One region of the Comamonas squillarum genome, then DNA from elsewhere that is predicted to be linked to it. Evidence: predicted binding sites of a transcription regulator. Region 1 holds the regulator's gene; each other region holds the start of a gene.

Region 1 (7,121 bases):
CAGCCGGTTCCAGACCTTGCGCGGAAAGGCATCGATCGCGGGCAGGCCCAGCTGCAAGGGGCGGGGCTGCAGGCCGTCGTGGTCCACGATATCGGCGGCCGGTGGCTGGGCGATGGCTTGCGGCGCCGGGGCCGTGGCAGCCGGGGGCAGGCTCGGTGATATGACGGTGCCCGCCGCGCCGCGCCCCTGGAAGTAGCCTTCGTCGGCAAGGATGCGGTAGGCCAGATCGACGGTGCCGCGCGCCAGGTTCAGCTCGGTGGACAGCGCCCGCGACGCAGGCACCCGGTCGCCGGCGCGCAGATGGCCTTGCGCAATGGCGGTCTTGAAGCGCTGGCAGATCTGCAGGTACATGGGCAGCTGCAGGCTGCGGTCGATGTGCAGCTGCAGCGCTGGCACAGGGTGGGAATTGGGAGGGTCAGAAATCATGGCCTAGTCATTTTTGCATTTCTTGGCTCTTTTGGCTTGGCCAAGACAACTGCATACTGCCTATCAGCAACGGAATTCACCGACGCAACCCAGCCATGGAGATAGCTATGCAAACCCGACTCGACTTCTACACCGCCGACCCCGCCATCATGAAGGCCCTGATGGGCGTGGAAAACCAGATTGCCAAGGGCAGCCTGGACATTCTGCTCAAGGAACTGGTGCGCCTGCGCGCCTCGCAGATCAATGGCTGCGCCTTTTGTCTGGACATGCATGTGACCGATGCGGTCAAGGCCGGCGAATCCAGCCGCCGCCTGGCCACCGTGGCCGCCTGGCGTGAGACGCCGTTCTTCAGCGACCGCGAACGCGCTGCGCTGGAATGGACCGAGGCGCTGACCCTGGTGTCGCACAACCATGTGCCCGATGCCGTCTGGGAGGCCGTGCGCCCCCACTTCACGGATGCCGAGCTGATGGAGCTGACGGCCGTGATCACCTCGATCAACAGCTGGAACCGCTTTGCGATTGCCTTTCGCAAGATGCCGGTTTAAGAAGCTAGCTCCCGGCGTGGCGCAAGACGGCCTATGAAAGTCCTGGTTCTGGGCGGCTGCAAGCTGCTGGGCGCGAAGGTGGTCAGCAATCTGCGGCAGCTGGGCTACCCGGTGGTTGCGGATGTGGACCCCAGGCTGCCAGCTGCGCTGCATGGCGCCCAGGTGCTGATTGATGTGCGCGAGCCACCTGTGATGGAGACGGCCGATGCGCTGGCGAGCTGGGCGAGCATATGCCGCCAGCTAAATGCCGCCATCGCCGCTGCAGCAGTGGCGCACCATATTGCGCTGTCGGCCTTGGGGTTGCAGCGCTTGCAGCACAGCGGCTACTACCAGGCGCTGGCGCTGCGAGAGCAGCTGATCCAGGCAGGCAGCACGCCTTATACGGTGCTGCGTGCCGCACCCCTGTACGAAAGTCTGGCACGGCTGGCACAGGGCAGCCCTGCCGGTACGGCGCTGACCATGCCCGTAGCGCGTATGCAGGCGATGGCCGCAGAGGACCTGGCGATGTTGGTGGCCGATGCCGCGCTGGCGCAGCCGTTGGATGGCTGCATGGAGGTGGCCGGGCCCCAGAAGATGGCGATGGCCGACTGGATGCAGCAGTACCTGCGCTTGCGCGGCGACCCGCGGGAAGTGCTGGGCGATGCCCACGCTCTGTATCGGGGGGCGTTGCTGGACGGTGACAGCTTGCTGCCCACGGGACCCGCTCGCCTGGGGCGGACCACGCTGGCGGCCTGGGTCTGCAAATGCAGTGCGGCTTGATGCCCCAGGCATTGGCTGGACACCGGGGTGTGATTATTTTCAAACGATTGGACGACTGATGACCCGTACCTTGCTCTTGAACTGTGGCCCCCATGGCCAGGCCAGCCATGGCTACCAACTGGCGGCCGATATGCTCGCCGAGTTGGGCCTGGCGCAGCAGCCGCTGCGCGAGCGCGACTTGGTGGCCACCCCGATACCGCCGATCAGCCGCGACTATGCGCTGGCGATCACCGCCAATGCGAGCGCGGATGCACCGGCGCTGGCCTGGTCCGAAACGCTGATCAAGGAGTTGGAAGACAGCGATCTGCTGATGATTCTGACCCCCATGCACAACTTTGCGGTGCCGGCCACGCTCAAGCTCTGGCTGGACCATGTGATCCGCATCCACCGCAGCTTTGCATCCACGCCTGAAGGGAAGATCGGCCTGATGAAAGACCGGCCCACCTTGGTGTTGGTGAGCTCGGGCGGCTTCCACACGGGCCCCCGGGCCCGGCAGGAAGATTTTCTGACGCCTTACTTGCGCTATGCGCTGGCCTCCATCGGCATCCGCAATGTGCATTTTGTATTGCTGCAAGGCCTGGTATTTGGCCCCGATGCCGTCGCCGCTGCGGTGGATAGCGCAAGAGATACCTTGCGGGAGCAGCTGGCGCCCTTCAAGCAGCAGGCGCTGGAGGTGGTCGCTGCTGCGCGCTGACAGCACGCGTAGCTGGTGCAAGTGGGCAGCAGGGAGCGATGGCTGACAGCGCGGGGTGCCCAGCGCATGGGCCTTGCACCACCAAGGCCTGGCTTGTGCGGCAGGGGGCTGCTGCTGGCTGGGGCCGTGCTGTACCGTCGTTGCACCTGTCTTGCATGTTGCCCAGACTATCTCAGCGTTGTTCTGGAAACCCTCCGGTAGGCTGTTGCCTGGCTGCTCACCCTTAGCCGGCCGCACCTAGCCGGCCGCACCTAGCCGGCCGCACCTAGCCGGCCGCACCTAGCCGGCCGCACCTAGCGGCAATCGGGTCTGCCTGCGGCAAGATGCCGCGCCGGGGACGCTGAGCCCCATGCGCAAACCTTCGGCTAGTCTGGCCCTATTCGCAGCGTTCAACGCATGCTGGCGGCCAGACTTGATGCCCGCCCGAACAGCAGCTTAGACCGCGTGCAGATGTTCCAGCCGCTCCAGGCGCTCGAGCTCGGCACAGATATCGGCCATGCTGCCCGACATGGCCCAGCGCATACCCTTTTGGCGGTGCAGGCTGGCCGGTTGGGCCCAGTACATCTTGATGGGCGCATCATTGGCGGCCTGGGCGCTGCAGCGCTGCACCGACAGGAAGGGGCGGGTGTGGGACTGCGCAGCTGCTGAGAGGCGACGGCGCGCAGCGGGTTTGCGCGGCAGGCGGATGCGGTCGATGGGGCGCTGCACTGGTGCACCATCGGCAGGCGAGTCAACGCGGGGCGTGTCCATGCAGGAGGTATCCGCGCCTGACGTATCCACGCTGGACTGAGCTACCGGGCCATCGAGCAAGCTCAGCTGCTGGGCGGCACCGCGCTGTACAGCGGCAGAGGACGCGGTGGCAAAGCAGTGCACCTGGGCGGCCAGTTGGCCGTCATTGGCGGCGCCATGGCCGGGGCGGCGGCGGTTGCTGCGCACAATGGCACGCTGGATGGACTGGAACCAGGGCAGGCCAGCGACGAGGGAAAAAGGCGCAAGCGCGCGCAATGCATCTGCTACAAGCATAGGAGACTCCTTGGTATACGGGTAACAGCAGGATTGCGCAGGGCGAGCGCATCCCCCAGGGCTGTGGGCCAAGAGCCCACAACGCCCGCTACCTGGGGTTGCGCAGAAAAGGGAGGGCCGAGGGGGCCGCTAGGCCTAGTTCAGCATCGTGTTGCGGATCAGGCCCACGGCAATGCCTTCGATCTCAAAGGGCTCGCCGGGCTGCACGATGATGGGCAGGTAATCCGGGTTTTCGGCCAGCAGTTCAATGCCGTCCTTGGTGCGCTGGAGGCGCTTGACGGTGACGTCATCGCCCAGGCGCGCCACGATGATCTGGCCGTTGCGGGCCTCGCGCGTGGCTTTGACGGCCAGCAGATCGCCATCGATGATGCCGACATCGCGCATCGACATACCGCGCACCTTGAGCAGGTAATCGGGCTGCTGCTGGAACAGGCCGCCCTCCACGGTATAGGTTTGGTCGACATGCTCTTGCGCCAGGATGGGCGAGCCGGCCGAGACGCGGCCGATCAGCGGCAGGGCCAGCTGGGCGAGCTCTTGCACCACGCGGCCCAGGCCGGCCGTGGCATTGGACACGCCTGCCAGCGGCGACGAAAAGCGCGTGCCACGTGCGGCATTGATGGAGCGCACAGTATCGCTTTGCAGGCGAATCCCCCGGGAGGTGCCGCTGACCAGCTCGATCACGCCCTTGCGGGCCAGCGCCTTGAGATGGTCTTCTGCCGAATTGGCCGATTTGAAGCCCAGTTTGCTGGCAATCTCGGCGCGCGTTGGCGGGGCGCCGGTGCGCGAAATGGCGGTCTGGATCAGGTCCAGAATTTCTTGTTGGCGCGCGGTCAGTTTGGGATGGTCTCGCATAAGATCTCCGTGTGATCTGCGGTGCCGGGCAGAAGCAAAGCCACTGTGCATCCAACACCTGTATATCAATCCAGTACCTGTATTTTTAACCAGTTTTTTGCAGGAGGCAAGCCTTGCAGCCAAAAATTTTGATCATCGGCACCGGCGGCACTATCGCCGGCATGGCTGATGACGCCGAGAAACCCGGCCAATACCGCGCGGCCCAGCTGTCCATCGCGGCCTTGCTGGCGGGCGTGAGCGGTATTGAGACTGCGGCGGCAGGCCCGCTGGATGCGGTGCAGATAGCGCAAATTGATAGCAAGGACATGAATGACGAGGTCTGGCATGCGCTGCTCAAGCGCTGCGATGCGGCCATGCACGATGAGGCGGTGCGTGCTGTTGTTATCACCCACGGAACGGATACGCTCGAAGAGACTGCCTGGTTCCTGCATTGCGTTTTAGGGCGCCTGGCCAAGCCCGTGGTGCTGACCTGTGCCATGCGCCCGGCCAATGCCTTGATGCCCGATGGCCCGCAGAACCTGAAGGACGCCGTGGCCGCCGCTGCGGCGTTGGCTGCGGATGGCCAGCCGCTGCTGCGCGAGGTCGTGGCCGTGACGGGCGGCGGCGAGCTGCACAGCGCGCGCTGGCTGCAAAAGGTGCATCCGCACCGTTTGCTGGCCTTTTCATCGGGCGAGCAGGGGCCCCTGGGCTGGGTGGATGGCGTGACCGTGCGCCTGCGCCAGGGCTATGCCTCGCCGGCACCAGGCGCAGCGGATGGCTACAGCGGCAGCCAGTGGCTGGCCGCCTTGCCTGCCCCCGCCAGCCAGCCCTGGCCCTGGGTGGAGATCGTGACCAGCCACGCGGGCCTGCGCCCGGGGCTGGTGGATGCCCTGCAGGCCCAGGGCATCGACGGCCTGGTGGTGGCGACCACCGGCAATGGCACCGTGCATGAGCTGCTTCTGGAGGCCATGGCGCGCGCACGCCAGCAAGGTCTGCCGGTATGGCGCAGCAGCCGCTGCAGCGATGGTGTGATCAGCGATGCGGTATTGCCTGGGGTGGCCGATTTGGAAAAGGACTTGGCGGTGGCCTTGACGCCCTACAAATGCCGGGTCAGCTTGCAACTGGCGCTGGCGCTGGCGCAGGTCCAAGCCAAGGCCTAAAGCAGCCGCCGCATGCCGGTCTGCTGATGGCATGAGCAGGCATTAAAAAAGCCACTGTCGCAAGACAGTGGCTGTGCGGATAAGTCTGTGCGACTTATCAGGCCTGCAGCGCGGCAATGGCGCGCTGCGTGATCTCTTCGACCGAGCCCATGCCACTGATGGCGCGGTACTTGGGGGCGGCGGCCGGGTCTTGGGCGGCCCAGCTGCTGTAGTAGTCCACCAAGGGGCGGGTCTGGTTGCTGTACACATCCAGGCGCTTCTTGACGGTTTCTTCCTTGTCGTCTTCGCGCTGCACCAGGGGCTCGCCGGTCACATCGTCCAGGCCTTCGGTCTTGGGCGGGTTGAACTTGACGTGGTAGGTACGGCCGGAAGCGGGGTGGCTGCGGCGGCCGCTCATGCGCTCGATGATGGCCTCAAACGGCACATCGATCTCCAGCACATAGTCGAGCTTGACACCGGCGGCCTTCATCGCGTCGGCCTGGGGGATGGTTCGGGGGAAGCCGTCAAACAGGAAGCCATTGGCGCAGTCGGCCTGGGCGATACGTTCCTTGACCAGATTGATGATCAGATCGTCACTGACCAGCTGGCCGGCGTCCATCACGGCCTTGGCTTGCAAGCCCAGCGGCGTGCCAGCCTTGACGGCAGCACGCAGCATGTCGCCGGTGGAAATCTGGGGAATACCGTATTTTTGGCAGATGAAGGCAGCTTGCGTACCTTTGCCGGCGCCGGGTGCTCCCAAAAGAATTAATTTCATGACGGTCCTTGGAGAATAAAAAACTTGCACGGCAAAAGCGGGCACTAAAGCCCGCTTTTACACAAAAAAACTGGGCTTGAGCATATCACGCATCAGGGGATTGTCAGCGAACTGGCACCAATACCGTGTCTCGGCTGCGCGAGACAGGCATGCTGCGCCTTTTAGCTTACGGTGCGCTTGCATCGGAGGCCGTCGCGGTGCAGGGCAGGCACGCGGGTTACATCACCGCGCCCAGCAGCTGGCGCACGCGCACCAGGTCTTCGGGCGTATCGACGCCCGAGCCAGGGATCTGCCGCGTCACATGCACGGCGATGCGGTGGCCATGCCAGATCGCGCGCAGCTGCTCGAGCATCTCGATTTGCTCGGTCGGGGCCTGGCTGAGCGTAGGGAAAGTATGCAAAAACTGGGCGCGGTAGCTGTAGATGCCCATATGGTGCAGCGGCGCAAAACCGGGCGTGCCGGTGGTGCCGGGGTTCTTCCACCAGGCCATATTCACAAAATCACGGCCCCAGGGGATGGGCGCACGGCTGAAATAGCTGGCCAGGCCCTGTGCATCGAGCACCACCTTGACGACATTGGGGCTGAGCAGCGACTCCAGATCAGCAATCGGGTGCGCGACCGTGCCCATGCTGGCCTCGGGCCGGTCGCTGAGCAGCGCCGCGACCGCATCGATCAGCGCCGGCGCGATCAAGGGCTCGTCGCCTTGCACATTGACCACGATGTCATCGCCGCCCAATTGCAGCACATTGCAGGCCTCGGCCAGGCGGTCGCTGCCACTGGGGTGCTTGGGCGAGGTCATCACCGCTTGCACACCATGCTTTTTGCAGGCGTCGATGATGCGCTCGTCATCTGCAGCCACCACCACGCGCTGGGCGGCGCTCTCCTGCGCGCGTTTGGCCACGCGCACCACCATGGGCAGGCCGGCGATA
Region 2 (7,121 bases), 580 kb from region 1:
GCGTACCTAAAAAAATTGGAGGCCTTGGTTCAGGCGAAAAAACAAGCTGCGCAGAAAAAGCGCGGATAGTGCTTGAGCTAAGGCCAGATCACGACCTCAAGGACTTGCTGCGGGCAGGTAAGCTGGCGCGCAGCACCTTCTATTACCAGGCTCAAGTGCACAGGAGAGGCGACAAATACGCTGAGCTCAAGGCTCAGATCCGATCTGTCTACGAGCTTCACAAAGGACGCTATGGCTATCGGCGCATTGCGCTTGAACTCAAGCGCAATGGCTGTCATGTGAACCACAAGAGCGTGCAGCGCCTGATGCAGGTAATGGGGATGAAGTCCCTGGTTCGGCCCAAGAAATATCGCTCCTATCGCGCCGGGCAGCACGCGGGCGTGGCCAATGTGTTGCAGCGCCAGTTCATGGCCGAGCAGCCTAACCAGAAATGGGTGACGGACGTGACAGAGTTCAACGTCTTGGGTAAAAAGCTATACCTGTCGCCTGTCATGGATCTATTCAACGGCGAGGTGGTGAGCTATCAGATGAATACGCAACCGCGCTTGAAGATGGTGGGTGACATGTTGCGCAAGGCGCTAGGCAAGCTGGGCAGGGAGGAAAAACCATTGCTGCATTCCGACCAGGGCTGGCAGTACCAAAGTCGTGCCTATCGCCGCTTGCTGGCCGATCATGGCCTGGTGCAAAGCATGTCACGTCGGGGCAATTGCTTGGATAACGCAGCGATGGAGAGCTTCTTCGGAACCTTGAAGTCCGAGTTCTTCCACCTCAACAAGTTCAGCAGTGTGGCGCAGCTTCAAGAAGGTCTTCACCACTACATCCATTACTACAATCACCAACGCATCAAGCTAAAACTAAAAGGCCTGAGTCCGGTGCAATACCGGATTCAGGCCTTCAGTCCCTAGCTTCCAACTGTCCAACTTCTTGGGGTCAGTTCATCGGCGGGTTTTTTTATGGCGCTGGTCCTATTAATCCCTTGTTAAGCTAGCCTGCCGACCATGGCGGGATGAATTTCTTTGCCCGGTTTATCACCCCCACAGGCAAGGCCGCCGACACCGCGGCGTTTCCGCCCCACTCGGCCGCGTTGCCCTTCAGCGCCGACCTGGCCACAACCAGCAGTAGCCCGCCCGCACGTCCCGTGTGGCTGTGGAGCCTGGTCGTCAGCCTGTGGCTGGCCAGCGTGGGCAATCTGGCCTTGTGGAAGGCCCTCTCGCAGGCAGACGGCCTGAGCAGCGCCCAGCAGTGGGTGCTGGGCCTGAGCCTGGGCCTGGCCATTGCCTGCGCTTGCTGGGCCCTCTTGAACCTGCTCAGCTGGGGCCGCGCCGCCAAACCGGTGATGATCGCGCTGTGCTGGATCGCCGCGTTTGCTGCCTGCTTCATGCTGAACTACGGCATTGCCATCGATGCCTCGATGCTCGTCAATGTGCTGCAAACCGATGTGAAGGAAGCGGCCGACCTGCTGCACTGGAGCTTGGTGGTCACCGTGGGCGCCATCGCTATTCCCCCCACCTGGTGGATCTGGCGCCAGACCCTGCCCCACCGCAAGGGCTGGCGCCCAGTGCTCCAGCAGCTGGGCATGGTGCTGCTGGCGGTCCTGGCCATGGCCGTCGTGGTGGTGGCGGGTTTTCGCCCCATCTCGTCAGCCATGCGTAACCACACCAACCTGCGCTACATGATGAACCCGCTGTCCACCGTCTACGCCGCAGGCAACCTGGTGGCCCAGCAAATTCACCACCGCGACACCACGCTGTACCCGATTGGCGAAGATGCCAAGCTGGGTGCCAGCTATGCTGGCCAGACCAGCTTCCCGATCTATGCGCTGGTCGTCGGCGAGACCGGCCGCGCCGGCAATTTTGCGACCAATGGCTATGAGCGTCCCACGACGCCTTTGCTGTCCGCCCGCCAGGACCTCGCCATCGCCACCAACGCCTGGTCCTGCGGCACCAGCACCGCCGTGTCGGTGCCCTGCATGTTCTCCCACCTGGGGCGCAGCAGCCAGGACAGCAACAAATCCTATGAAAACCTGCTCGATGTCTTGCAGCGCGCCGGCCTGGCTGTGCTCTGGGTCGAGAACCAATCGGGCTGCAAGGGCGTTTGCGCCCGCGTGCACAACGCCAATACCGAGACGGACCTGCCCGCCGCGGCCCGTAAGGCGCTGTGCCAGGACGGCGAATGCGTGGACATGGCCCTGCTCGAAGGCCTCGATGAACGCATCAATGCGCTGCCCGCCGAGCAACGCGCCAAAGGCGTGGTGGTGGTGCTGCACCAGATGGGCAGCCATGGCCCGGCCTATTTCAAGCGTTCGCTGGGCCAGGACAAGCGCTTCAGCCCCGAGTGCAACAACGTCAACCTACAGTCCTGCGACCGCGCATCGCTGATCAATGCCTATGACAACAGCGTCGTTGCCACCGACCGCATGCTCGGCAGCCTGATCGACTGGCTCGCCAGCAAGGGCCAGCGCCAGCCCACGGCGATGATGTATGTGGCCGACCATGGCGAATCGCTGGGCGAGAACAACATCTACCTGCACGGCCTGCCCTACTCCGTCGCACCCGATGTCCAAAAGCATGTGCCCTGGATCACCTGGCTCTCGCCCGCGATGCAGCAACGCATGGGCATCAGCACCAGCTGCCTGCAGCAGGCCGTGGGCACTGCCCGCATCAGCCACGACAACCTGTTCCACTCGATGCTGGGCCTCACCGATGTGCAGACCGCGCTGCACCAGCCCGATCTGGATATTTTTGCCAGCTGCAAGGGCCGCTCTGCACCGCCCGCCACTTTGGCGCACCTGGCGTCTGCCTCTGCTCCAGCAACCGTTGCAGCGCAGCCGCCGACCACGGTCGCTGCTGCACGCAAGCGCGGCTAAAACAGCGTGCCCTGCCCCGGGTGCGGCGCCTGCGCGGCGCCCGCCTGGCGCACTGTCTGCTGCAGCTGCTGGGCGCGCCAGGCCTCAAAACCGCGCCAATCCATCTCTTGCCGCTCGCGCCCATAGCCCAGCTGCGCGCAGGCCCGCACAAAGCGCTGGCGCACCAGGTCGGCCCACAGGCCCTGGCCTTTCATGCGGCTGAACGACTGGCTGTCATAGCTCTTGCCGCGCAGCCGGTCGGCCTCGCTGATCTGGTGCAGGTCGCGCACCCGCTGCATTACCCGGGCTGCGCGCTGCGGGTAATGGGCCTGCAGCCACTGCTGGAACACGCCGTTGAGCTCCCAAGGCAGGCGCAGCACGGTGTAGAAGGCCGTGGTGGCGCCGGCCTCGCGCGCGGCCGCCAGCACCTCTTCCATGTCCTCGGTCAAAAACGGAATATGGGGTGCGACGCTCACCCCGACCGGAATGCCGGCCTCCGCCAGTTGGCGTATGGTGCGCAGCCGCCGGTGCGGCGCCGCAGCCCGGGGCTCGAGCAGGCGGGTCAGCTGTGGGTCCAGGCTGGTGATCGTGATGTAGACGGCCGCCGCATTCTTGCGCGCTGCAGCGGCGATCAGGTCGATATCGCGCTCCACCGCACTGCTCTTGGTGATCAGTGAAAAAGGATGCTCGGCCTCACTGAGCACCTCGATCAGCTGCCGCGTCAGGCCCAGCTCCCGCTCGATGGGCTGGTAGCAATCGGTGGCCGAGCCGATATTGAGCGAGGCCGGCTGGTAGCGCGGGCGGCTGATCTCGGCCTTGAGCACCTGGGCAATATTGGTCTTGGCAAACAGCTGGGTTTCAAAATCCAGCCCCGGCGAGAGGTTCAGGTAGCTGTGGTACGGCCTGGCATAGCAGTAGATGCAGCCATGCTCGCAGCCCCGGTAGGGGTTGACCGAGTGATCAAAGAAGATATCGGGTGAGTCGTTTTTCTGGATCGCGCTGCGCGCCCGCTCCGCGTGCACCTGGGTCGGCAGGCTCTCGGCGTCCTGCTGCCACCAGGCGCCTTCTTCCAGATCCAATTCTGGATCAGCGCCGACGGCCGCTTGAGCAGCTGCTGGGGTCCAGCCATCGTCGGCCCATTCCCGCACATCGCTGGCAAAACGGTGGCGGGGCGTGCCAACCGCGCCGCGCCCCTTGCGGGCCACCGGCAGTGGCACACGCACCGGCACAGGCCCATCCAGCTCGTCCGCGCAGCGGTGCAGGGTCTGTGCGTCTTCAAACGGGGCAGAGTCAACGGTGTGGGTGGAGGGATGGCGGGCAGGCATACTAACGGATTATGACTGTTTTTATATACAGTATTTCATGCATTGTCCGCCATCCCGGCAGCCTCTGCAAGCGCCGCCTGCACCAGGGCTATTCGCACCGTTTTGGTGCGAAATGGGGCATAGCCTACATTCGGGGATTACATACTCCGGAGGAAGTTTTCATGTCTCGCAAACCCCAACTCATCCTGTCATCCCTGGATGTGGACCGCCTTGAAGCGCTGCTGGAGGCCATGCCGGCCAGTGCCTTCCCCGGCAAGGCGGATCTGGAGGCCGAGATTGCCCGAGCCGATATCGTGGAGCCCAGCGATATTCCGCCGGATGTGGTGACGATGAACTCCAGCGTCAACTTCGACATTGCCGAATCGGGCAAGCAGTTCCAGCTGACCCTGGTCTACCCCAAGGACCTGGACGACACCAGCAGCAAGATTTCGGTATTTGCACCGGTGGGCAGTGCGCTGCTGGGCCTGGCGATTGGCGACCAGTTGGCCTGGCCCTCCGTGGGAGGAAAGACCATGACCGTGCGCGTGACCGGCATCAGCTACCAGCCCGAGCGCGCTGGCGATCTGCACCGCTGAGCGGCCAACAGACCAGAGCCGGCAAAGGGCGTGCTTACATCGACAAGCGTGCGCCCACCAGGGTCACCAGCAGACCGCCGCCGACCAGGCCCAGCTCCCAGCGAGCCACAGAGCGCAGGCTGGGCGTGCGCGCCTCCACCCCCAGGTAGAGCGCGCGCCCGGCCAGCAGCGACAGCGCAAAGGCCAGGCCCATGCCCAGCCAGTTGAGCCAGGGCTGGCTGGGCCAGACATGCGAGACCACCGCGTTGCACAGCACCACGATGGAAAAGTGCACCAGAAACACCGAGTAGCCCATTTGGCCGAGCGACTGCAGCCAGCGCACGGGCGCCTGGCGGCCCAGCCAGTCGACCAGGCGGCTGTCGTGCGGCAGGCGCATCAGCCACAGCAGCGCGACGGCGCCGCACAGCGCCACCGCAATGCGCAGGCGGAAATCGACCTCCAGTGACACGAGACCCAGCGCCAGCAGACAGGCCGTCCAGGACCAGGGCTTGGCGCTTTGGCTGCCCCAGAAGGCCAGCATGCCCATGCCATAGGCACCGATAAAGTAAACAAACCACATGTCCAGCTCACTGTGGCGGTTGAACACCAGGAGCGACATGGCCGTCAGCGCCAGAACCACCCACTGACCCAGCTGCAGGCCCAGCCACTGGCGGGCCCAGCGGCGGCTCCATGCAAACAGCAAGGTGACGGCGGCAAACAGCTGGAAGTCAATCGCCACGTACCAAACGCCGGCCGACAGCGCATCTTCGCCGCTGATGTCCTGCAGCATCAGCGCATTGGCGATCAGCTGCTGCCAAGTAGGCTCGGCGGGGACGGAGTCGTGGGCAAACCAGGGCCGCACCAGCGCTGCGATGAGCACGGCCAGCAACAGCGCGACGGAGTAAGGCGCGAGCAGGCGCAGCGCGCGCTGGCCGATCTTGGCCAGCGGGCTGCCAAAGCGGGCCACACCTTGCGGGGCCAGGCTGGCCGCCGACAGAAAGCCGCCCATGACCAGAAAAATCTGCACGGCAATGCGCGCATATTCCGCCAGCCAGTCAATGATGCCGGGGGTGACTTGCGCTGCGACATCCGACATCGGGCCGTAGAAAGCCAGGTGGTGCCAGACGATGGCAGCACAGCAAGCCCCTTTGGTCATGTCCAGCCACAGATTTCGTTTGTTATGGGTTGTTGTGGTAGGCAAGATAGTCTCTGGCCAGCGACACCACAATGGGCAAGCCATGGCAGCGCAGGCTGGCAATGTTCTGACAAAGGTGTGGCACCGCGCGCGCAGTGCCACTGCATGTGTAACGCCTGGGGATCCGCGCCCGTTGACGCTGCCGCCCCGCTGATCGAGCGAAATCTGCCTTCTTTACACGGCGCCGGGTGGTTGGCCGGGTGGCGGCGGCCTGGGCATTTCAGTGCTTCCAGAAAAAACCGATAATCACAGCCATGAAACAAGCCCCAACGCCGCTGCCCGAGCTCACCCGCCAATTCGTGTCACATTTTGGCGAGATGGGTAGCCGCTGGGGCATCAACCGCACCGTGGGCCAGATCTACGCGCTGATCTTTCTCTCGCCCCAGCCGATCAATGCCGACGAGATTGCCGAGGGCCTGTCGTTCTCGCGCTCCAATGTCAGCATGGGCTTGAAGGAGCTGCAATCCTGGCGCCTGGTGCATATGCGCCACCAGCCGGGCGACCGGCGCGAATACTTTGAAGCGCCGGCTGATGTCTGGGAGATCTTTCGCACCCTGGCCGAAGAGCGCCGCCGCCGCGAGATCGAACCCACGCAGTCGATGCTGCGCTCGGCCCTGCTGCAGGAAACCCATTCCGCCGATGAGCAGTACGCCCAGCAGCGCATGCAGGAGATGTACGACCTGATCGACAAGCTGATGACCTGGTTTGACGATGTGCAGCGCCTCAACCCCGACACCGCCCTGCAGCTGATGGGCATGGGCAGCGCCGTCACCCGCGTGCTGACCCTCAAGGACCGGCTGACCGGAAAATCGCCCGCCCGCAAGGAAGGCAACGACTGAGATGCTGGCCCTGCAAGCGCCGGCTGCCATTGCCGAGCGGCTCTGGCCCGGCAGCACCTGGCCCGCTGTGGTGCCTGGCCTGATGCCCGGTCATGGCCTGCCCACGACCGAGATCGCCGGCGATTTTGTGCTGCTGGACCACCTGGCCGCGGCCCAAGAGACCTGGGGGCGCGACGCCCCGTTGGCCATGCTGGGCCAGGACTGGTGGGTGTTTGCCTGCTCGGGCACCGGTGACGCCTGGCTGCTGAGCCGTGACCAGCAGCAGGCCGTTGCCTTTCTGGACCACGCTGCCGGGCCTGATGCCCTGCCCCAGCCGCTGGGTATCGATGCCGGGCAATGGCTGCAACTGGCCGATCTGATGGC
Region 3 (7,121 bases), 1.3 Mb from region 1:
ACCCAGGTCGGCATCGATGGCCCGGGCCACATCGCCTTGGGGCAGGCCCCCGCCGCTGGGCGACATCACTTCCCAGAACAGGCTGTGGTTGGCGTGGCCGCCGCCGTTGTTGCGCACGGGCAGGCGCAGCTTCTCGGGCAGCGATTCCACCTGGGCCACCAGCGCTTCGACGGGCAGGTTGGCAAACTCCGTGCCTTCAACCGCCGCATTGAGGTTGTTCACATAGGTCTGGTGGTGCTTGCTGTAGTGGATCTCCATCGTCTGGGCGTCAATATTGGGCTCCAGGGCATCGTAGGCATAGGCCAGCTTGGGCAGGGTGTAGGACATATCGTGTGTCAGTTGTTGAGTGGAGAACAGGGAGGTCAATGCCGGTGCGGCGGCTGTCAGTGCAGCAGCGTGCCCGGCGGCGGGTTGCCCGAAGGCATGGGAACGCTGTGGGCCTGCCGCTCCATCGCATCCTCGCGCTCGCGGGCGGCGCAGCGGTTGTGGTGCTCGGTCAATGCGGCAAAGGTGTGGTGCAGGTGCTTGCAGGCGGCCGATCGCAGATCGGCGCTGGCATGGTCGTCACGCGTCAAGGCCAGCAGCTGGTGGTGGGCGCAGTTGATGCACTCGCCGGCCGATATCGGCTGGCTCAAGGTGTTGAAGCAGTCGGCCAGGTTCAGGTGCGCGACCACAAAGGCAGCCAGGCGATCATCGGCGCAGACGCCGGCCGGTGCATCGTGGAACAGCTGGTGCGCCACGCGCAGCGCATGCTCATGCCAGGCCAGCGCTTGCTCAGGGCGGTTGTCGCGGCTGGCTTCCACGCCGGTCTGGGTCAGGCGCTCCCATTCGCGCAGCAGCAGCGGGCCCGATACGGAGGACGGAAAACGCGAGCTCATGGCAGCTCCTTGGCGGGCACGCTGGCCGCCGTCATCACCCAGGCGTGCGAGGCCTTGGCGGTTTCGGTGGGGACAAAGCCCTGGGGGTCTTCCAGCAGGCAGGTGCTGCCCAGGCGCTTGCACTGGTCATGCTCGCGCCAGTAGCCGCCGTGGCTGATGCAGCCGGTCTGGCAGATCACCAGGTTGGTGGCATGCTGGCCCAGCTCTTGCAGATAGGCATCGGGTGGTGGCGGGGGCACGGCGGCCACTTCCATCGTCGCGGCCGGGTCCACACAGCGGCGCACGGCCGTGACGGCCGCCCGGTTGGCGATGGCCGACAGGTGCACCAGGCGGTCTTCGCGCTCCCAGATGAGGGCGCTGTCGCGCATGATGACCTGAGCCCGCAGCTGGGTGACCTGGGCGCGCAGCGCCTCGACTTCCGCGCGCAGTGCATCGACCTGGGCCGTGCAGCGCGCTTGCAGTGCAGCATAGTGGCGCAGCATCACACCGTGCTCCTGCACCAACGGATGGATGTCACTGTCTGGGTTTGGCACGGTTGGCTCGCCTCCACGGGATAAACGGAAAACACTTTGCTCGGCATCAAGGCAGCGTCAAATAAAAACATAATAAATGAGAATCGTTTCTATTCGCAAACTCATTTGTATATGGCCTGCCTGCAAGCAGTGGAATAGTGCAATCGGCTGCGCGAGCCTGACGGCCAGAAGGGGACATGGCGGCAAAGTTAAAATAGCTGTATAAAAATACAGATCGGCTATCACTCACCCACACCGCATCCGACCCCCATGCTGGCCCCCCACCGCTACTACTACCTGCACAACTTCGAGCGCGCGCTGCAGTGGCTGGGGCAGCGCTATGGCGATGTGCTGGACGCGCAGGAGCAGCAGTTTCTGGCGGACTTTGCCCAGGCCCCCATGCCGTCGCAGGCGCTGATGGTGCGCATGCTGATGCGGCGCGGGCCCTGGTTCCGCGCGGACAAGCTGGTCTACGACGAGATTCCCGATGTACATGCCGCCGCGCAGCCCTTGCTGGCACTGGGCTGGATCGATGCCGATGCCGATATGGCGTTGGCCGAGCTGTTTGCGCTGCACACCAAGCCCGAGCTGCTGCAGATCTTTGCCAATGCCGGCTTGGCGCGCTCGCTGCGCAAGGCGGACATGCTGGCCCAACTTGCGCAATGGGCTCAGCAGTCTGATCCAGGTACCGAGCAAGAAGCCCAAGGGCAGCTGCAGCCCTACCACCGCTGGCATCCGCAGGCCGAACATGCCGCCTGGCGCGTCACCGTCGGCGAGCTGGCCGAGGGCCTGCGCCTGATGTTCTTTGGCAATCTGCACCAGGACTGGTCAGAGTTTGTGCTGGCCGACCTGGGCATCTTCAAATACGAGACGGTGGCCTTTGATGCGCAGTCGCGCGCCTTCCAGACCCGCGCCGATGTGCAGGGCTACCGCCAGCTGCAGCAGTGGCGCCAGGCGGTGGATGAGGACGAAGACCGCCAGGCGCTGATGGACGCGTTGACCACCTGGCGCAGTGCCAACCCCTGGCTGCAGCAGCGCCATGCCAAGGTGCTGCTGCGCCTGGGCCAGGCCTGTGAGCGCAGCCAAAGCTGGGCGCTGGCCGAGCAGGCCTATGCTGCCAGCCCCTACCCGGGCGCACGCCACCGCCGCATGCGCGTGCTCGAACGCATGGAGCGCTTTGACGAGGCCCTGGCCTTGGCCAGCGCCGCTGCGCAGCAGCCCGAGAGCGATGAGGAAAGCCAGCGCCTGGCCCGCATGCTGCCGCGCTTGCGCCGCCACCTGGGCCAGCGCAGCGCCAGCCGCCGCGCGCTCAAACCCGAGGTGGCGCAGCTGCGTGAGGATGTGGCGCTGGACCGGGTGCTGCGCATGCCACGCATGCAACACGATCTGGCGGCGATGGATGCGCTGAGCGATGCCGCAGCGTTGGAGGCCGCCTTGCGCGCTGGCGAGGCCATGAACACCGCCGAGGTCACCGAAGGCCTGCGCCTGATGCCTGTGGAATACGCCTTGCGCGACCACTGGCACCGCGACGATGCGCCGGTGTTTTATGTCGAGAACGCGCTGGTCAACTCGCTGTTTGGCCTGCTGTGCTGGCCGGCGATTTTTGCGCCTTTGCCAGGGGCGTTTTTTCATCCGTTCCAGGCGGGGCCGGCCGATGTCTATGCGCCCGATTTTGTTGCGCGGCGTGCGGCGCTGTTTGAGGCTTGTCTGGCGACCTTGGACGACGGCAGCTATGCCGAGGTAATCCGCCAGCGCTTTGCCGACAAGGCTGGCCTGCAATCGCCCTTTGTGTATTGGGGCACGTTGACGCAGGCGCTGCTGGACCATGCACTGGCCTGCATACCGGCGGCCCACCTCCAACTTCTGTTCCAGCGCCTGCTCGGCAATCTGCAGGCCAACCGCACGGGCTTTCCGGACCTGGTGCGCTTTTGGCCGCAAGAGCGGCGCTACCAGCTGGTGGAGGTCAAAGGCCCGGGCGACAAGCTGCAGGACAACCAGATCCGCTGGCTGGAGTACTGCGCCGCCCATGGCATACCCGTGGGCGTCTGCCATGTGCAGTGGCGCGAGGCGGGCGCATGAGCTACACCGTGGCGGTGCGCGCCTTGTGCGAGTTCACCGCCCGCGCGGGCGACCTGGATTTGCGCTTTACGCCTGCGCCATCGGCGCTCGAAGGCATCGAAGGCCATGGCCTGGTGCGTGCCCGCCGGGGCGCCGGCTATGAGGCAGAACTGCGCCTGGCAGGCAGCTTTGAAGACCTGCAGGTACGCGGCCGCGCCGATGGCTTTGACCCGGCTCTGGGTCAGCTCGAAGAAATCAAGACCTACCGGGGCCAGATCGACAGCGTGCGCGACAACCACCGCGCCTTGCACTGGGCGCAGGCCAAGGTCTACGGCCATCTGCTGTGCCTGGAGCGGGGCCTGCCCCGCTTGAAGGTGGCGCTGGTCTATTTCAACGTGGGCACGCAGCAGGAGACGGTGCTGGCCGAGCCGTACAGCGCCGCCGAGCTGCAGGCATTTTTTGAGCAGCAGTGCCGCTTGTTTTTGGACTGGGCGCGCAGCGAGGCCGCGCACCGCAGCGCGCGGGATGCGGCGCTGGCGGCGCTGCGCTTTCCGTTTGCGCAGTTCCGCACCGGGCAGCGGGCGCTGTCGGTGGCGGTGTACCGCACGGCCCAGGCGGGCTTGCAGGCGGGCGGCGGCAGCTGTTTGATGGCGCAGGCGCCCACCGGCATTGGCAAGACCGTGGCCACCATCTTCCCCATGCTCAAGGCCAGTGCGCAAGAGGGGTTGGACAAGCTGTTTTTTCTGACCGCCAAGACCACAGGCCACCGGCTGGCCTTGCATGCGCTGGGCCTGTTGCAGACGGCGCTGCAGGGCCAGACGGGCGCGGTGCCGCTGCGCGTGGTCGACCTGCAGGCGCGCGACAAAAGCTGCGAGCACCCGGACAAGGCCTGCCATGGCGAATCCTGCCCGCTGGCCCAGGGCTTTTACGACCGCCTGCCCGCCGCCCGCGCCCAGGCCCTGGCGCAAGAGCCGATGCTGACGCCCGACAAGGTACGTACGCTGGCGCTGCAGCACCAGGTCTGCCCCTATTACCTGACCCAGGAGCTGGCGCGCTGGAGCGATGTGGTTGTGGGCGACTACCACTACTTTTACGACAGCGCCGCGATGCTGTATGCGCTGACCCAGGCCCACCAGTGGAAGGTGGGCGTGCTGGTGGACGAGGCCCACAACCTGCTCGAACGCGCGCGCCGCATGTACACGGCCGAGCTGCCGCAGCACACCTTGGCGGCGGCGCGCAAGGCGGCGGCCGGCCCGGTCAAGAAATCGCTGGATGCCTTGAACCGGCAATGGAACGCGCTGAACAAGGCCCAGCACGAGGGCGGGCAGGACTACCAGGTCTACGCCGAGCTGCCGCCCGGCCTTCTGGGTGCCGTGCAGCGCGCCGTGGCGGCCATTGCCCAGGCCCAAGGCGACAGCCCCATGCTGCCGGGCGACGCGGTGCTGGGCTTTTACCTGGAGGCGCTGTCCTGGCTGAACCTGGCCGAGCAGCTGGGGCCGCATGCGCTGTTTGATATCAGCCTATGGGGCAGTGCATCTGCCGGCCGGCGGGGGCCGATGTCCACGCTCTGCATCCGCAATGTCGTGCCCGCGCCGCACCTGGCCGCGCGCCATAGCGCCGCCTGCGCCACGGTGCTGTTCTCCGGCACCCTGGGGCCGCAGGCCTTCTACCAGGATCTTCTGGGCCTGCCACCTGCCACGCAGTGGGTCGATGTGCCCTCGCCCTTCCTGGCCGCACAGTTGCAGGTGCAGATTGCGGGCCATATCTCCACCCGCTACCAGGACCGGGCGCAGTCGCTCGTGCCGATTGCCGAAGTGGTGGCGGCGCAGTTTGCCCGCCAGCCGGGCAACTACCTGTGCTTTTTCAGCAGCTTTGATTATTTGCAGCGCGCGGCCGAATGCATGCAGCGCCTGCAGCCGCAGCTGCCGCTGTTCTGCCAGACCTCGGCCATGGACGATGCCGGGCGCGCCGCCTTTTTGGCGCGCTTTGACGAGGCCGGGCAGGGCATTGGTCTGGCCGTGCTGGGCGGGGCGTTTTCGGAAGGGGTGGACCTGCCGGGCAACCGGCTGATTGGCGCCTTTATTGCCACCCTGGGCCTGCCCCAGGTCAACCCCGTCAACACGCATATGCAGCAGGCCATGGCCCAGCGATTTGGCGCCGCCAAGGCCTATGACTACACCTACCTCTACCCGGGGCTGCGCAAGGTGGTGCAGGCGGCCGGGCGGGTGATTCGCAGTGAGGACGACCGGGGCGTGGTGGTGCTGATCGATGACCGCTTTCACCGCGCCCAGGTGCGCGCGCTGCTGCCCAGCTGGTGGCAGCCGCAGCGGTGGTAGTGTGGGGTTTCTCAGAGGAGAGCAGGGGTTTATGTACCAAATTTCCCATAGCTTGAGACGCTGTAAGAAAATAGCGGCCTCTATGCCGATCCAAGCCTTTTCTCTCTCGCCCCTGCGCCCTGTGGCCGGGGCCGCTGCGCTGCTGTGCGCCCTGTCCGCCGCTGCGCAGACCGCACCAGCAACACCTTCCACCGCTGAAACCCCCGCTGCCGAAGCCACCTTGCCGACCGTGTCGGTGCGCTCGGCGGTCGGCACCGCCGATCTGCTGCAACTGCCGGCATCGGCCAATGTGGTGGAAGGCCGCGAGCTGCAGGATCGGCAGATGCAGGTGAACCTGTCCGAAGCGCTGGGCAGCGTGCCGGGCCTGACCCTGAACAACCGCAACAACTACGCCCAGGACTTGCAGCTGAGCGTGCGCGGTTATGGCGCGCGCTCCACCTTTGGCGTGCGCGGCGTGCGCCTGTATGTCGACGGCATCCCCGCGACCATGCCTGATGGCCAGGGCCAGACCTCGAATGTCGATATCTCCAGCCTGGAGCGGGTGGAGGTGCTGCGCGGCCCGTATTCGGCGCTGTACGGCAATGCCTCGGGGGGCGTGCTGAGCTTTTACACCGAAGACCCGCAAGGCCAGCTGAAGCTGGAGACCGGCGTGAGCGTGGGCAGCGATGGCCAGCAGCGCTACAGCCTGAAGGCCAGCGGCCAGACGGAAGGCGGCATGGGCTATGTGCTGAGCACCAGCCGCTTCATGACCGATGGCTACCGCGAGCACAGCGCGGCCGACCGCAACCTGCTCAATGCCAAGCTGGTGATTCCGCTGGCGCATGACGACAAGCTGACCCTGGTGGCCAACCACACCCGGGGCGATGCGCAGGACCCGCAGGGCCTGACCATGGCGCAGTGGCAGGCCAATCCGCGCCAAGCCAGCAGCGTGGCCGAGCAGTACAACACGCGCAAATCGCTGGAGCAGCAGCAGCTGGGCGCCACCTATGACCTGCGCATCAACGCCCGCCAAAGCCTGAGCCTGTCGGCCTACTACGGCCACCGTAGCATGCTGCAGTACCAGTCCATCCCCAAGGCGCCGCAGCTGGCGCCGGGCCACGCCGGCGGCGTGATCGACATGGCGCGCGACTATGCGGGCGCCCGCCTGGTCTGGGTGGGCGAGTTCGACACCATCGTGCCGCTGCAGCTGAGCGCGGGGCTGGATCTGCAGCAGATGACCGAAAACCGCCAGGGCTACGAGAACTTTATCGGCGACACCTATGGCCTGCGCGGCCAGCTGCGCCGCGATGAGAAAAACAAGGTCAGCAGCACTGATCCCTTTGTGCAGGCGCGCTGGC
Region 4 (7,121 bases), 350 kb from region 1:
GCTGCATGTGGCTGCCGTGATGGACGAGGTCAAGCACCTGGACGTGGCCGGTATCAAGTTCGCCGCGCCCGAGGTCAATATCGACCAGCTGCGCGCCCACAAGGATAAGGTCATCGGCAAGCTGACCGGCGGTCTGGGCCAAATGGCCAAGATGCGCAAGGTCACGATCGTGCGCGGCTATGGCAATTTCGTCAGCGCCAACCACATCGAAGTGCAGGAAACCTCGGGCGATGGCCAGGAGCAGACCGGCGCCAAGAAGGTCGTGCAGTTCAAGAAGGCCATCATTGCTGCAGGCTCGCAAGCCGTGCATCTGCCCTTCATGCCCAAGGACGAGCGCGTGGTCGATTCCACGGGTGCGCTGGACCTGAAGGCCGTGCCCAAGCGCATGCTGATCCTGGGCGGCGGCATCATCGGCCTGGAAATGGGCACCGTCTACAGCACGCTGGGCGCACGCCTGGATGTGGTCGAGATGATGGATGGCCTGATGCAAGGCGCTGACCGCGATCTGGTCAAGGTCTGGCAGAAGATGAACGCGCCGCGCTTTGACAACATCATGGTCAACACCAAGACCGTGGCCGCCGAAGCAACGCCCGAAGGCATCAAGGTCTCGTTCGAGCCAGCCAAGGAGGGCGTCACCGTGCCCGAACCCCAGGTGTACGACCTGGTGCTGCAAGCCGTGGGCCGCACGCCCAATGGCAAGAAGATCGGCGCAGAGGCTGCAGGCGTGTCCGTGACGGACCGTGGCTTTATCAATGTCGACATCCAGATGCGCACCAATGTGCCCAACATCTTCGCGATCGGCGACATCGTGGGCCAGCCAATGCTGGCACACAAGGCTGTGCACGAAGCGCATGTGGCCGCCGAAGTCATCGCCGGTGAGCTGCAAGGCAACAAGGAGCTGGCCGCTGCCGCTTTCAATGCCCGCGTGATTCCATCGGTGGCCTATACCGATCCTGAAGTGGCATGGGTGGGTCTGACCGAAGACCAGGCCAAGGCCCAAGGCATCAAGGTCAAGAAGGGCCTGTTCCCCTGGGCTGCCTCGGGCCGCGCCATTGCCAATGGCCGCGACGAAGGCTTTACCAAGCTGCTGTTCGACGACTCGCCCGAAGCCCATGGTCACGGCAAGATCCTGGGCGGCGGCATGGTTGGCACGCACGCCGGCGACATGATCGGCGAGATAGCACTGGCCATCGAGATGGGTGCAGACACTGTGGACATCGGCAAGACCATCCACCCGCACCCGACCTTGGGCGAGAGCATTGGGATGGCGGCCGAAGTGGCCCATGGCACCTGCACCGATGTGCCGCCAGCGCGCAAGTAAGACCAGCCGGTCTTGATCTAATCCGCAAAAGACAGCCTACGGGCTGTCTTTTTTTGCCTGTGCGCCCAGTGTTCAATGCCGTGCAGACCACGGCATGGGTTTACTCATAGTCAAACTCCGCCCGGTACTCATCCGGGTTGATGCCTTCGGCGCGCAGCGGCTCCACCAGGCGAAAGCGCGTGACCTTGGCCGATGCGGTGATATAGCCTTTGATGACCCACTCGCGGGTGACAGGGCTGCGCGCCTCCTGGGCCAGCTGTTCGATGATGCGCGTGGTCTTGCGCCGGGCCAGCATGCGAAAGAACGCCGGTACATGGGCGAGCAGGCGCTGGAGCAGGTCCTCGGCATCGGCGGTCCATTCGCCTTGCTTGGGCAGCTCGGGCACAAAGCCCCATTCGTCTTCTGTCAAGGCGCGCCACAGCACGATGGCATGGCCATCGGCATCGCTCACGCAGGCCATTTCTTCGAGTTCAGGGGTGCGCATCGGCGCATAGCGTGAGGTGCTGCCTGCCGCCAGCAGGCTTTGGTAGGCCTGGGCCACATCGGCCACCTGCAGGCGCAGGCTCGTCTGCGACTCCACCTTGGGCACCTGCAGCAGCCGCAGCAGAGCGCTGCCGGTGTCGATATCGACATAGCCCTCGCCGCTGCGCGCAGCGGCAAAGCCGATCACATCGCGCCAGAGATGCGTGGCCTTTTCCAGATCGCTGCAGGGAAGGACAAGGTGGCTGATTCCAAAAAACATGGCATACGCTGTGAACAATAAGAGCGCCGATGATAGCGGCCTGCGTGCCGTATCGATCAGAACTGATCGATGCGTACATGCGAGGCGCCACCCACTCGCAGTTGTCTTGGTGACAGGCGAGGCGGCCAAGGCGAGTCAGGATGGGCGAAGATTCCCGGCTAGAAAAAGCCTGCGCAGCGCATCGGCACTTTCTGCCACAGCGCCTGCTGCTCTTGAGGAGACCCACCCCATGACCCCCCATGCGTTTGCCACTACCGCCGCATTGGCCATTGCCGCCAGCTTGGCCGCCGCTGCCATGCCAGCAGCCGCTGCCTACCCGGACAAGCCCATCAAACTGATCGTTCCGTTCCCACCGGGTCAGGCCACCGATATCTTTGCCCGCGCGCTCGCCGAGAAACTGGGCCAAAAGCTGGGCCAGCCGCTGGTGGTAGAGAACAAGGCCGGCGCGGGCAGCAATATTGGCTCCGAGCAGGTCGTCCGCAGCGCCGCCGACGGCTATACCTTGTTGGTCGCGGGCAGTGCAATGGCAGTCAACCAGACGCTCTACAAAAAGGTGAACTTTGACCCCCGAGTGGACCTGGTCGGCATCAGCTTGATCGCCAAGGTGCCGCTTGTCTTTCTGGCCAACCCGGCCAGCGGCATCAAGAGCATGAACGACCTGGTGGCCAGGGCGCGGGCCGAGCCGGGCAAGCTGAGCTATGCCAGCGCCGGTATTGGCGGCACCCAGCACTTGAGCGCGGAGATGGTCAAGGCTCGTGCTTCGCTGCAGATCGAACATATTCCCTACAAGGGCAGCGGCCCGGCCCAGGCGGATTTTCTGGGCAACCAGGTGCCGTTGATGGTCGACTCAGTCACAGCCGCGCTGGCCAATATCCAGGCTGGCAAGGCCGTGCCGCTGGGGGTGACGTCAGCCACACGCTCCAGCCAGTTGCCCCAGGTACCAACGATTGCTGAATCCGGCCTGCCGGAGTTCAAGGGCTTTGAGGCGGTCGGTTGGCTGGGCCTGATGGCCCCCAAGGACACGCCCAAAGCCATCGTCGACAAGCTGAACCAAGAGACGGTGGCCATCCTCAACAGCCCCGAGATGCAGAAGTTCATTCGCGACCGGGGCTCCGAGCCCGCGCCGACCAGTGGCCCGGAGATGGACCGCTTTGTCGCCAGCGAAATTGCCGAATGGGGCAAAGCGGTCAAGCAGTCGGGCGCGACCGTAGAGTAGGGCGTCGCCATCGGCCTCGCCGGCCAGTGCAGGCCGGTTCGCAGTCAGAATCCTTACGGGCTGCCGACCATGTCACCCATGCGTCCCCGTGCCTGGGAGCGCTTTTCTACACTCTTTGTCGCCTATAGACTGAAATGGAGACAAAGAGATGGTGTTGACGCGCAGAAGCATGCTGCAAGCGGGGGCTGCCACGGCAGCTGGTGCATGGATGGGGGCGGGCGCATCGCTGGCCCATGCCAGCAAGACCTTTCCCACCCGGGCGATCAAGCTGGTGGTGGCTTTTCCGGCCGGCGGCCCCACGGATCTGACGATGCGCCAGCTCGCTGAGAACGCCGCCAAGGTGCTGGGCCAGCCGATTGTCGTGGAAAACCGCCCGGGTGCGGCAGGATCTCTGCCCGCTACCCAGTTGCAGAACACCGCAGCGGACGGCTACACCATCGCCCAGTTGCCGATGAGCGTGATGCGCCTGCCCTTTACCACCGGCCTCAAATGGAACCCGGTGGAGGACCTGAGCTACATCATCAATGTCACCGGCTATGCGTTCTGCATGGTGGCCAGCACCCAGTCCGGGCTCAAGAGCTGGCAGGACGTGGTGGCCTGGGCCAAGGCCAATCCTGGCAAGCTCACGCTGGGCAATACCGGCACCTACACCTCGCCCCATGTCACCTCGGCCATCATTGCGCAGCAGCTGGGCCTGGATGTCGTGCATGTACCGTACAAGGGCTCGTCGGAGCTGATGCGTGCCACGATGGCGGGTGAGGTGATGGTCGCGGCCGACACCAGCGCCGTGATCCCCTATGTGGACCAGGGCCGCATGGTCGCCTTGAACGTCTGGACCGAAAAGCGCCTGCCGACCTTGCCCAACACCCCCACCTTGATCGAGCTGGGCCTGCCGACCACGCAGTACTCGCCCTTTGGCCTGGTGGGCCCCAAGGGCATGCCCGCCGATGTGCAAGCGGCCTTGCACAAGGCCTTCAAGGAAGCGATGGAGATGGAAAGCTACCAGGCCATGCTGCAGCGCTTTGAGATGCTGCCCATCTACATGAACAGCGCCGACTACAAAAAGTTTGCCGCCGAGTCCACCGTCAAGGAAAAGGCCGTTCTGGCCAAGCTGGGGCCGCAGGCTTGATGGGGCTGTGATGGCTGTCTGGGGGCAGTTTTCCTGAAAGCTGTATTTATATACAGTATTTGCAGAAAACTACTCCGGTCTGAATAGCGCCGCCATGCGTCCCGGAGGGGCGCGCTCCCAAGGAGGATCACTCCCATCTTGGTGAACGCGAGGAGATTTTGCTAGAATACTGTACATATACACAGTATTTATGCAAACCCTCACCAAACTCCAGATCCTGGCCGATGCCGCCAAATACGATGCCAGCTGCGCGTCGAGCGGCAGCAAGCCCCGCAACTCCCTGGGCGGCAAGGGGATGGGCTCGACCGAGGGCATGGGCATCTGCCACAGCTATACGCCCGATGGCCGCTGCGTGTCACTGCTCAAGATTCTGCTGACCAATTTCTGCATCTACGACTGCCGCTACTGCATCAACCGCAAAAGCTCCAATGTGCAGCGTGCCCGCTTTAGCGCGGCAGAGGTGGTGGGCCTGACCTTGGACTTTTACCGCCGTAACTGCATAGAGGGCCTGTTTTTGTCCAGCGGCATCATCCAGTCGTCGGACTACACGATGGAGCAATTGGTGGAGGTGGCGCGCAGCCTGCGCGAGGACCATGATTTTCGCGGCTATATCCACCTGAAGACGATTCCGGATGCTGCCCCTGAGTTGCTCGCCATGGCAGGCCGCTATGCCGACCGGCTCAGCATCAATATCGAGCTGCCCACCCAGCAGGGCCTGCAGCAGTTGGCGCCCGAGAAGGATGCCGTAGGTATTGCCGCGGCCATGCACCAGGTGGCCGAACATATCGAGCTGGCCCGGCAGCAGACGCAAGACCAGCAGGGCAGCAAGCTGGTATCGCTGCCCCGCCAGCGCCAGGCAGCCCGGGCCGCAGCGCCCAGCTATGCGCCCGCTGGCCAAAGCACACAGATGATAGTGGGCGCCGACAGTGCCAATGACGCCACCATCTTGCGCACCAGCAGCGCGCTCTACACCGGCCAGCGCCTGCGCCGCGTCTACTACTCGGCCTTCAGCCCCATCCCCGATGCATCGTCCGATCTGCCGCTGCAGGCGCCGCCGCTGATCCGCGAGCACCGGCTCTACCAGGCCGATTGGCTGATGCGCTTCTACGGTTTCAGCCCTGCCGAGATCACTGCGCCAGCCGCCGGCGGCATGCTCGATCTGGAGCTGGACCCCAAGCTCGCCTGGGCGCTGTCGCAGCGCCAGCATTTCCCGGTGGACCTGAACCGTGCGGCCAAGGCATGGCTGCTGCGGGTGCCGGGCTTGGGCGTAGGCAGTGTCGAGCGCCTGCTCGCTGCCCGCCGGGTGCGCCGGCTGCGGCTGGCCGATCTGCAGCAGCTGCGCGTTGCCACCAGCAAGGTGCTGCCTTTTGTCGAGTTGGATGACTACCACCCGCCGCTGGCCATGCTCGACAGTCCCAGCTTGCGCCAACAGCTGCTGGCCCAGATGGGGCAGGGCGCGGTGCAGCGCCGGCACAGCGGTATGCAGTTGGCGGCTGCCGCGCAGATGGCGCTGTTTTGAGGAGGCCCGGCATGCAGGCAGAGAACGACAGCTTGACCGTAATGTTGGAAGCACCGGACGACTTTGCCGGCTTTCGCCAAGCGGCGCGGGTATTGCTGGCCCTGGGCGCAGCGCCCGAGGTGGTGCATTGGCGCTGGACGGATGAACTGTCCACCCAGGCCGAGGATGGTGATTTGTTTGCGGATGCTGGGGCAGCCGACGCTGGGGCAGCCCATGCTGCGGCTGCCGGTGCTTGGGTTGCCGATGCGCCGGCCCGCGTTATTACCCCCGATGCGTTGGACCGTTTGACCATTGCACCCGGCCAGCCGGTGCATATCCGCAAACCCCAGCTGGCTGTGCTGCGCCATGCCTGCTGCCACCGCAACCCGGGCCGCTTTATGCTGTGCTACCGCTGGTTGTGGCGGCTGCAGTGCATGCCCAGCCTGGCAGGCGATGCGCTCGATGCCGATTGGCGCGAGATCGAACGCCTGGCCCGTGCGGTGGGGCGAGAGATCCACAAGATGCATGCCTTTGTGCGCTTTCGGCCCGCGCAGGACGAGAAGGGCGCACCGTTGCATGTGGCCTGGTTCGAGCCCGAGCACCACATCGTGCGCGCGGCCTCGGGCTTTTTTAGGGAGCGCTTTAGCAATATGCGCTGGGCGATTCTGACGCCAGGCTGCAGCGTGCTCTGGGACCAGGAATGCCTGCAATGGGGGCCTGGCGCCACGCAAGCCCAGGCACCGGGCCCCGATGCGGGCGAGGCGCTGTGGTTGGCCTATTACCAATCGACCTTCAACCCGGCGCGGCTCAAGGAGCAGGCCATGCTGCGCGAAATGCCGCGCCGCTACTGGAAGAACCTGCCCGAGACGCAGCTGATCAGCGGCCTGGTCGCAGGCGCACGCAGCCGCACCGGGCTGATGCTGGCGGCGCAACCAGCAGCGCAGCGCGCCTGATCAGCCCTGCGGATCTGCAAGATCAGTGCAGCGAAACGTCTTCGCGGCGCACATGGTCATTGGCCGTGCCCGTGGGGCGGCTGGACCAGTAACCGGCCAGCAGCGAGCCAGAGATGTTGTGCCAGACCGAGAAAATGGCGCCCGGCAGCGCGGCCATGGGGCTGAAGAACTTGGCGCCCAGGCTGGCTGCCAGGCCCGAGTTCTGCATGCCCACCTCAATGGCCAGGGTACGGCAGACCGATTTGTCAAAGCCCAGCAGGCG

What was found. Region 1 encodes LexA, which represses DNA repair genes until DNA is damaged. Its sites were predicted from a motif close to ACTGTATNNNNATACAGT; they were not measured.
Region 2: N4T19_RS00195 (PA0069 family radical SAM protein) is a predicted target of LexA. The motif match lies at 4,185-4,202, and genes of this name have one in related genera.
Region 3: N4T19_RS20120 (VRR-NUC domain-containing protein) is a predicted target of LexA. The motif match lies at 1,608-1,625, and genes of this name have one in related genera.
Region 4: N4T19_RS04565 (putative DNA modification/repair radical SAM protein) is a predicted target of LexA. The motif match lies at 4,448-4,465, and genes of this name have one in related genera.

The regions. Positions count from the first base shown of each region.
Region 1 covers NZ_CP104377.1:616,114-623,234, forward strand. The annotation lists gene pdxR (MocR-like pyridoxine biosynthesis transcription factor PdxR) at 1-426, opposite strand, end outside; gene N4T19_RS02850 (carboxymuconolactone decarboxylase family protein) at 534-971, shown strand; gene N4T19_RS02855 (SDR family oxidoreductase) at 1,005-1,730, shown strand; gene N4T19_RS02860 (FMN-dependent NADH-azoreductase) at 1,789-2,424, shown strand; gene N4T19_RS02865 (hypothetical protein) at 2,860-3,447, opposite strand; gene lexA (transcriptional repressor LexA) at 3,583-4,299, opposite strand; gene N4T19_RS02875 (asparaginase) at 4,413-5,438, shown strand; gene adk (adenylate kinase) at 5,536-6,192, opposite strand; gene kdsB (3-deoxy-manno-octulosonate cytidylyltransferase) at 6,410-7,121, opposite strand, start outside.
Region 2 covers NZ_CP104377.1:35,447-42,567, reverse strand. The annotation lists one part of gene N4T19_RS00205 (IS3 family transposase) at 1-19, shown strand, start outside; one part of gene N4T19_RS00205 (IS3 family transposase) at 19-905, shown strand; gene N4T19_RS00200 (phosphoethanolamine transferase) at 1,007-2,866, shown strand; gene N4T19_RS00195 (PA0069 family radical SAM protein) at 2,863-4,056, opposite strand; gene rnk (nucleoside diphosphate kinase regulator) at 4,332-4,745, shown strand; gene N4T19_RS00185 (acyltransferase family protein) at 4,780-5,964, opposite strand; gene N4T19_RS00180 (GbsR/MarR family transcriptional regulator) at 6,174-6,758, shown strand; gene N4T19_RS00175 (hypothetical protein) at 6,760-7,121, shown strand, end outside.
Region 3 covers NZ_CP104377.1:4,401,169-4,408,289, forward strand. The annotation lists gene N4T19_RS20105 (superoxide dismutase) at 1-327, opposite strand, end outside; gene N4T19_RS20110 (hypothetical protein) at 384-878, opposite strand; gene N4T19_RS20115 (hypothetical protein) at 875-1,360, opposite strand; gene N4T19_RS20120 (VRR-NUC domain-containing protein) at 1,661-3,469, shown strand; gene N4T19_RS20125 (ATP-dependent DNA helicase) at 3,466-5,784, shown strand; gene N4T19_RS20130 (TonB-dependent receptor family protein) at 5,867-7,121, shown strand, end outside.
Region 4 covers NZ_CP104377.1:969,121-976,241, reverse strand. The annotation lists gene lpdA (dihydrolipoyl dehydrogenase) at 1-1,321, shown strand, start outside; gene N4T19_RS04580 (VOC family protein) at 1,422-2,063, opposite strand; gene N4T19_RS04575 (tripartite tricarboxylate transporter substrate binding protein) at 2,359-3,279, shown strand; gene N4T19_RS04570 (tripartite tricarboxylate transporter substrate binding protein) at 3,428-4,408, shown strand; gene N4T19_RS04565 (putative DNA modification/repair radical SAM protein) at 4,599-5,927, shown strand; gene N4T19_RS04560 (TIGR03915 family putative DNA repair protein) at 5,939-6,859, shown strand; gene panS (ketopantoate/pantoate/pantothenate transporter PanS) at 6,882-7,121, opposite strand, start outside.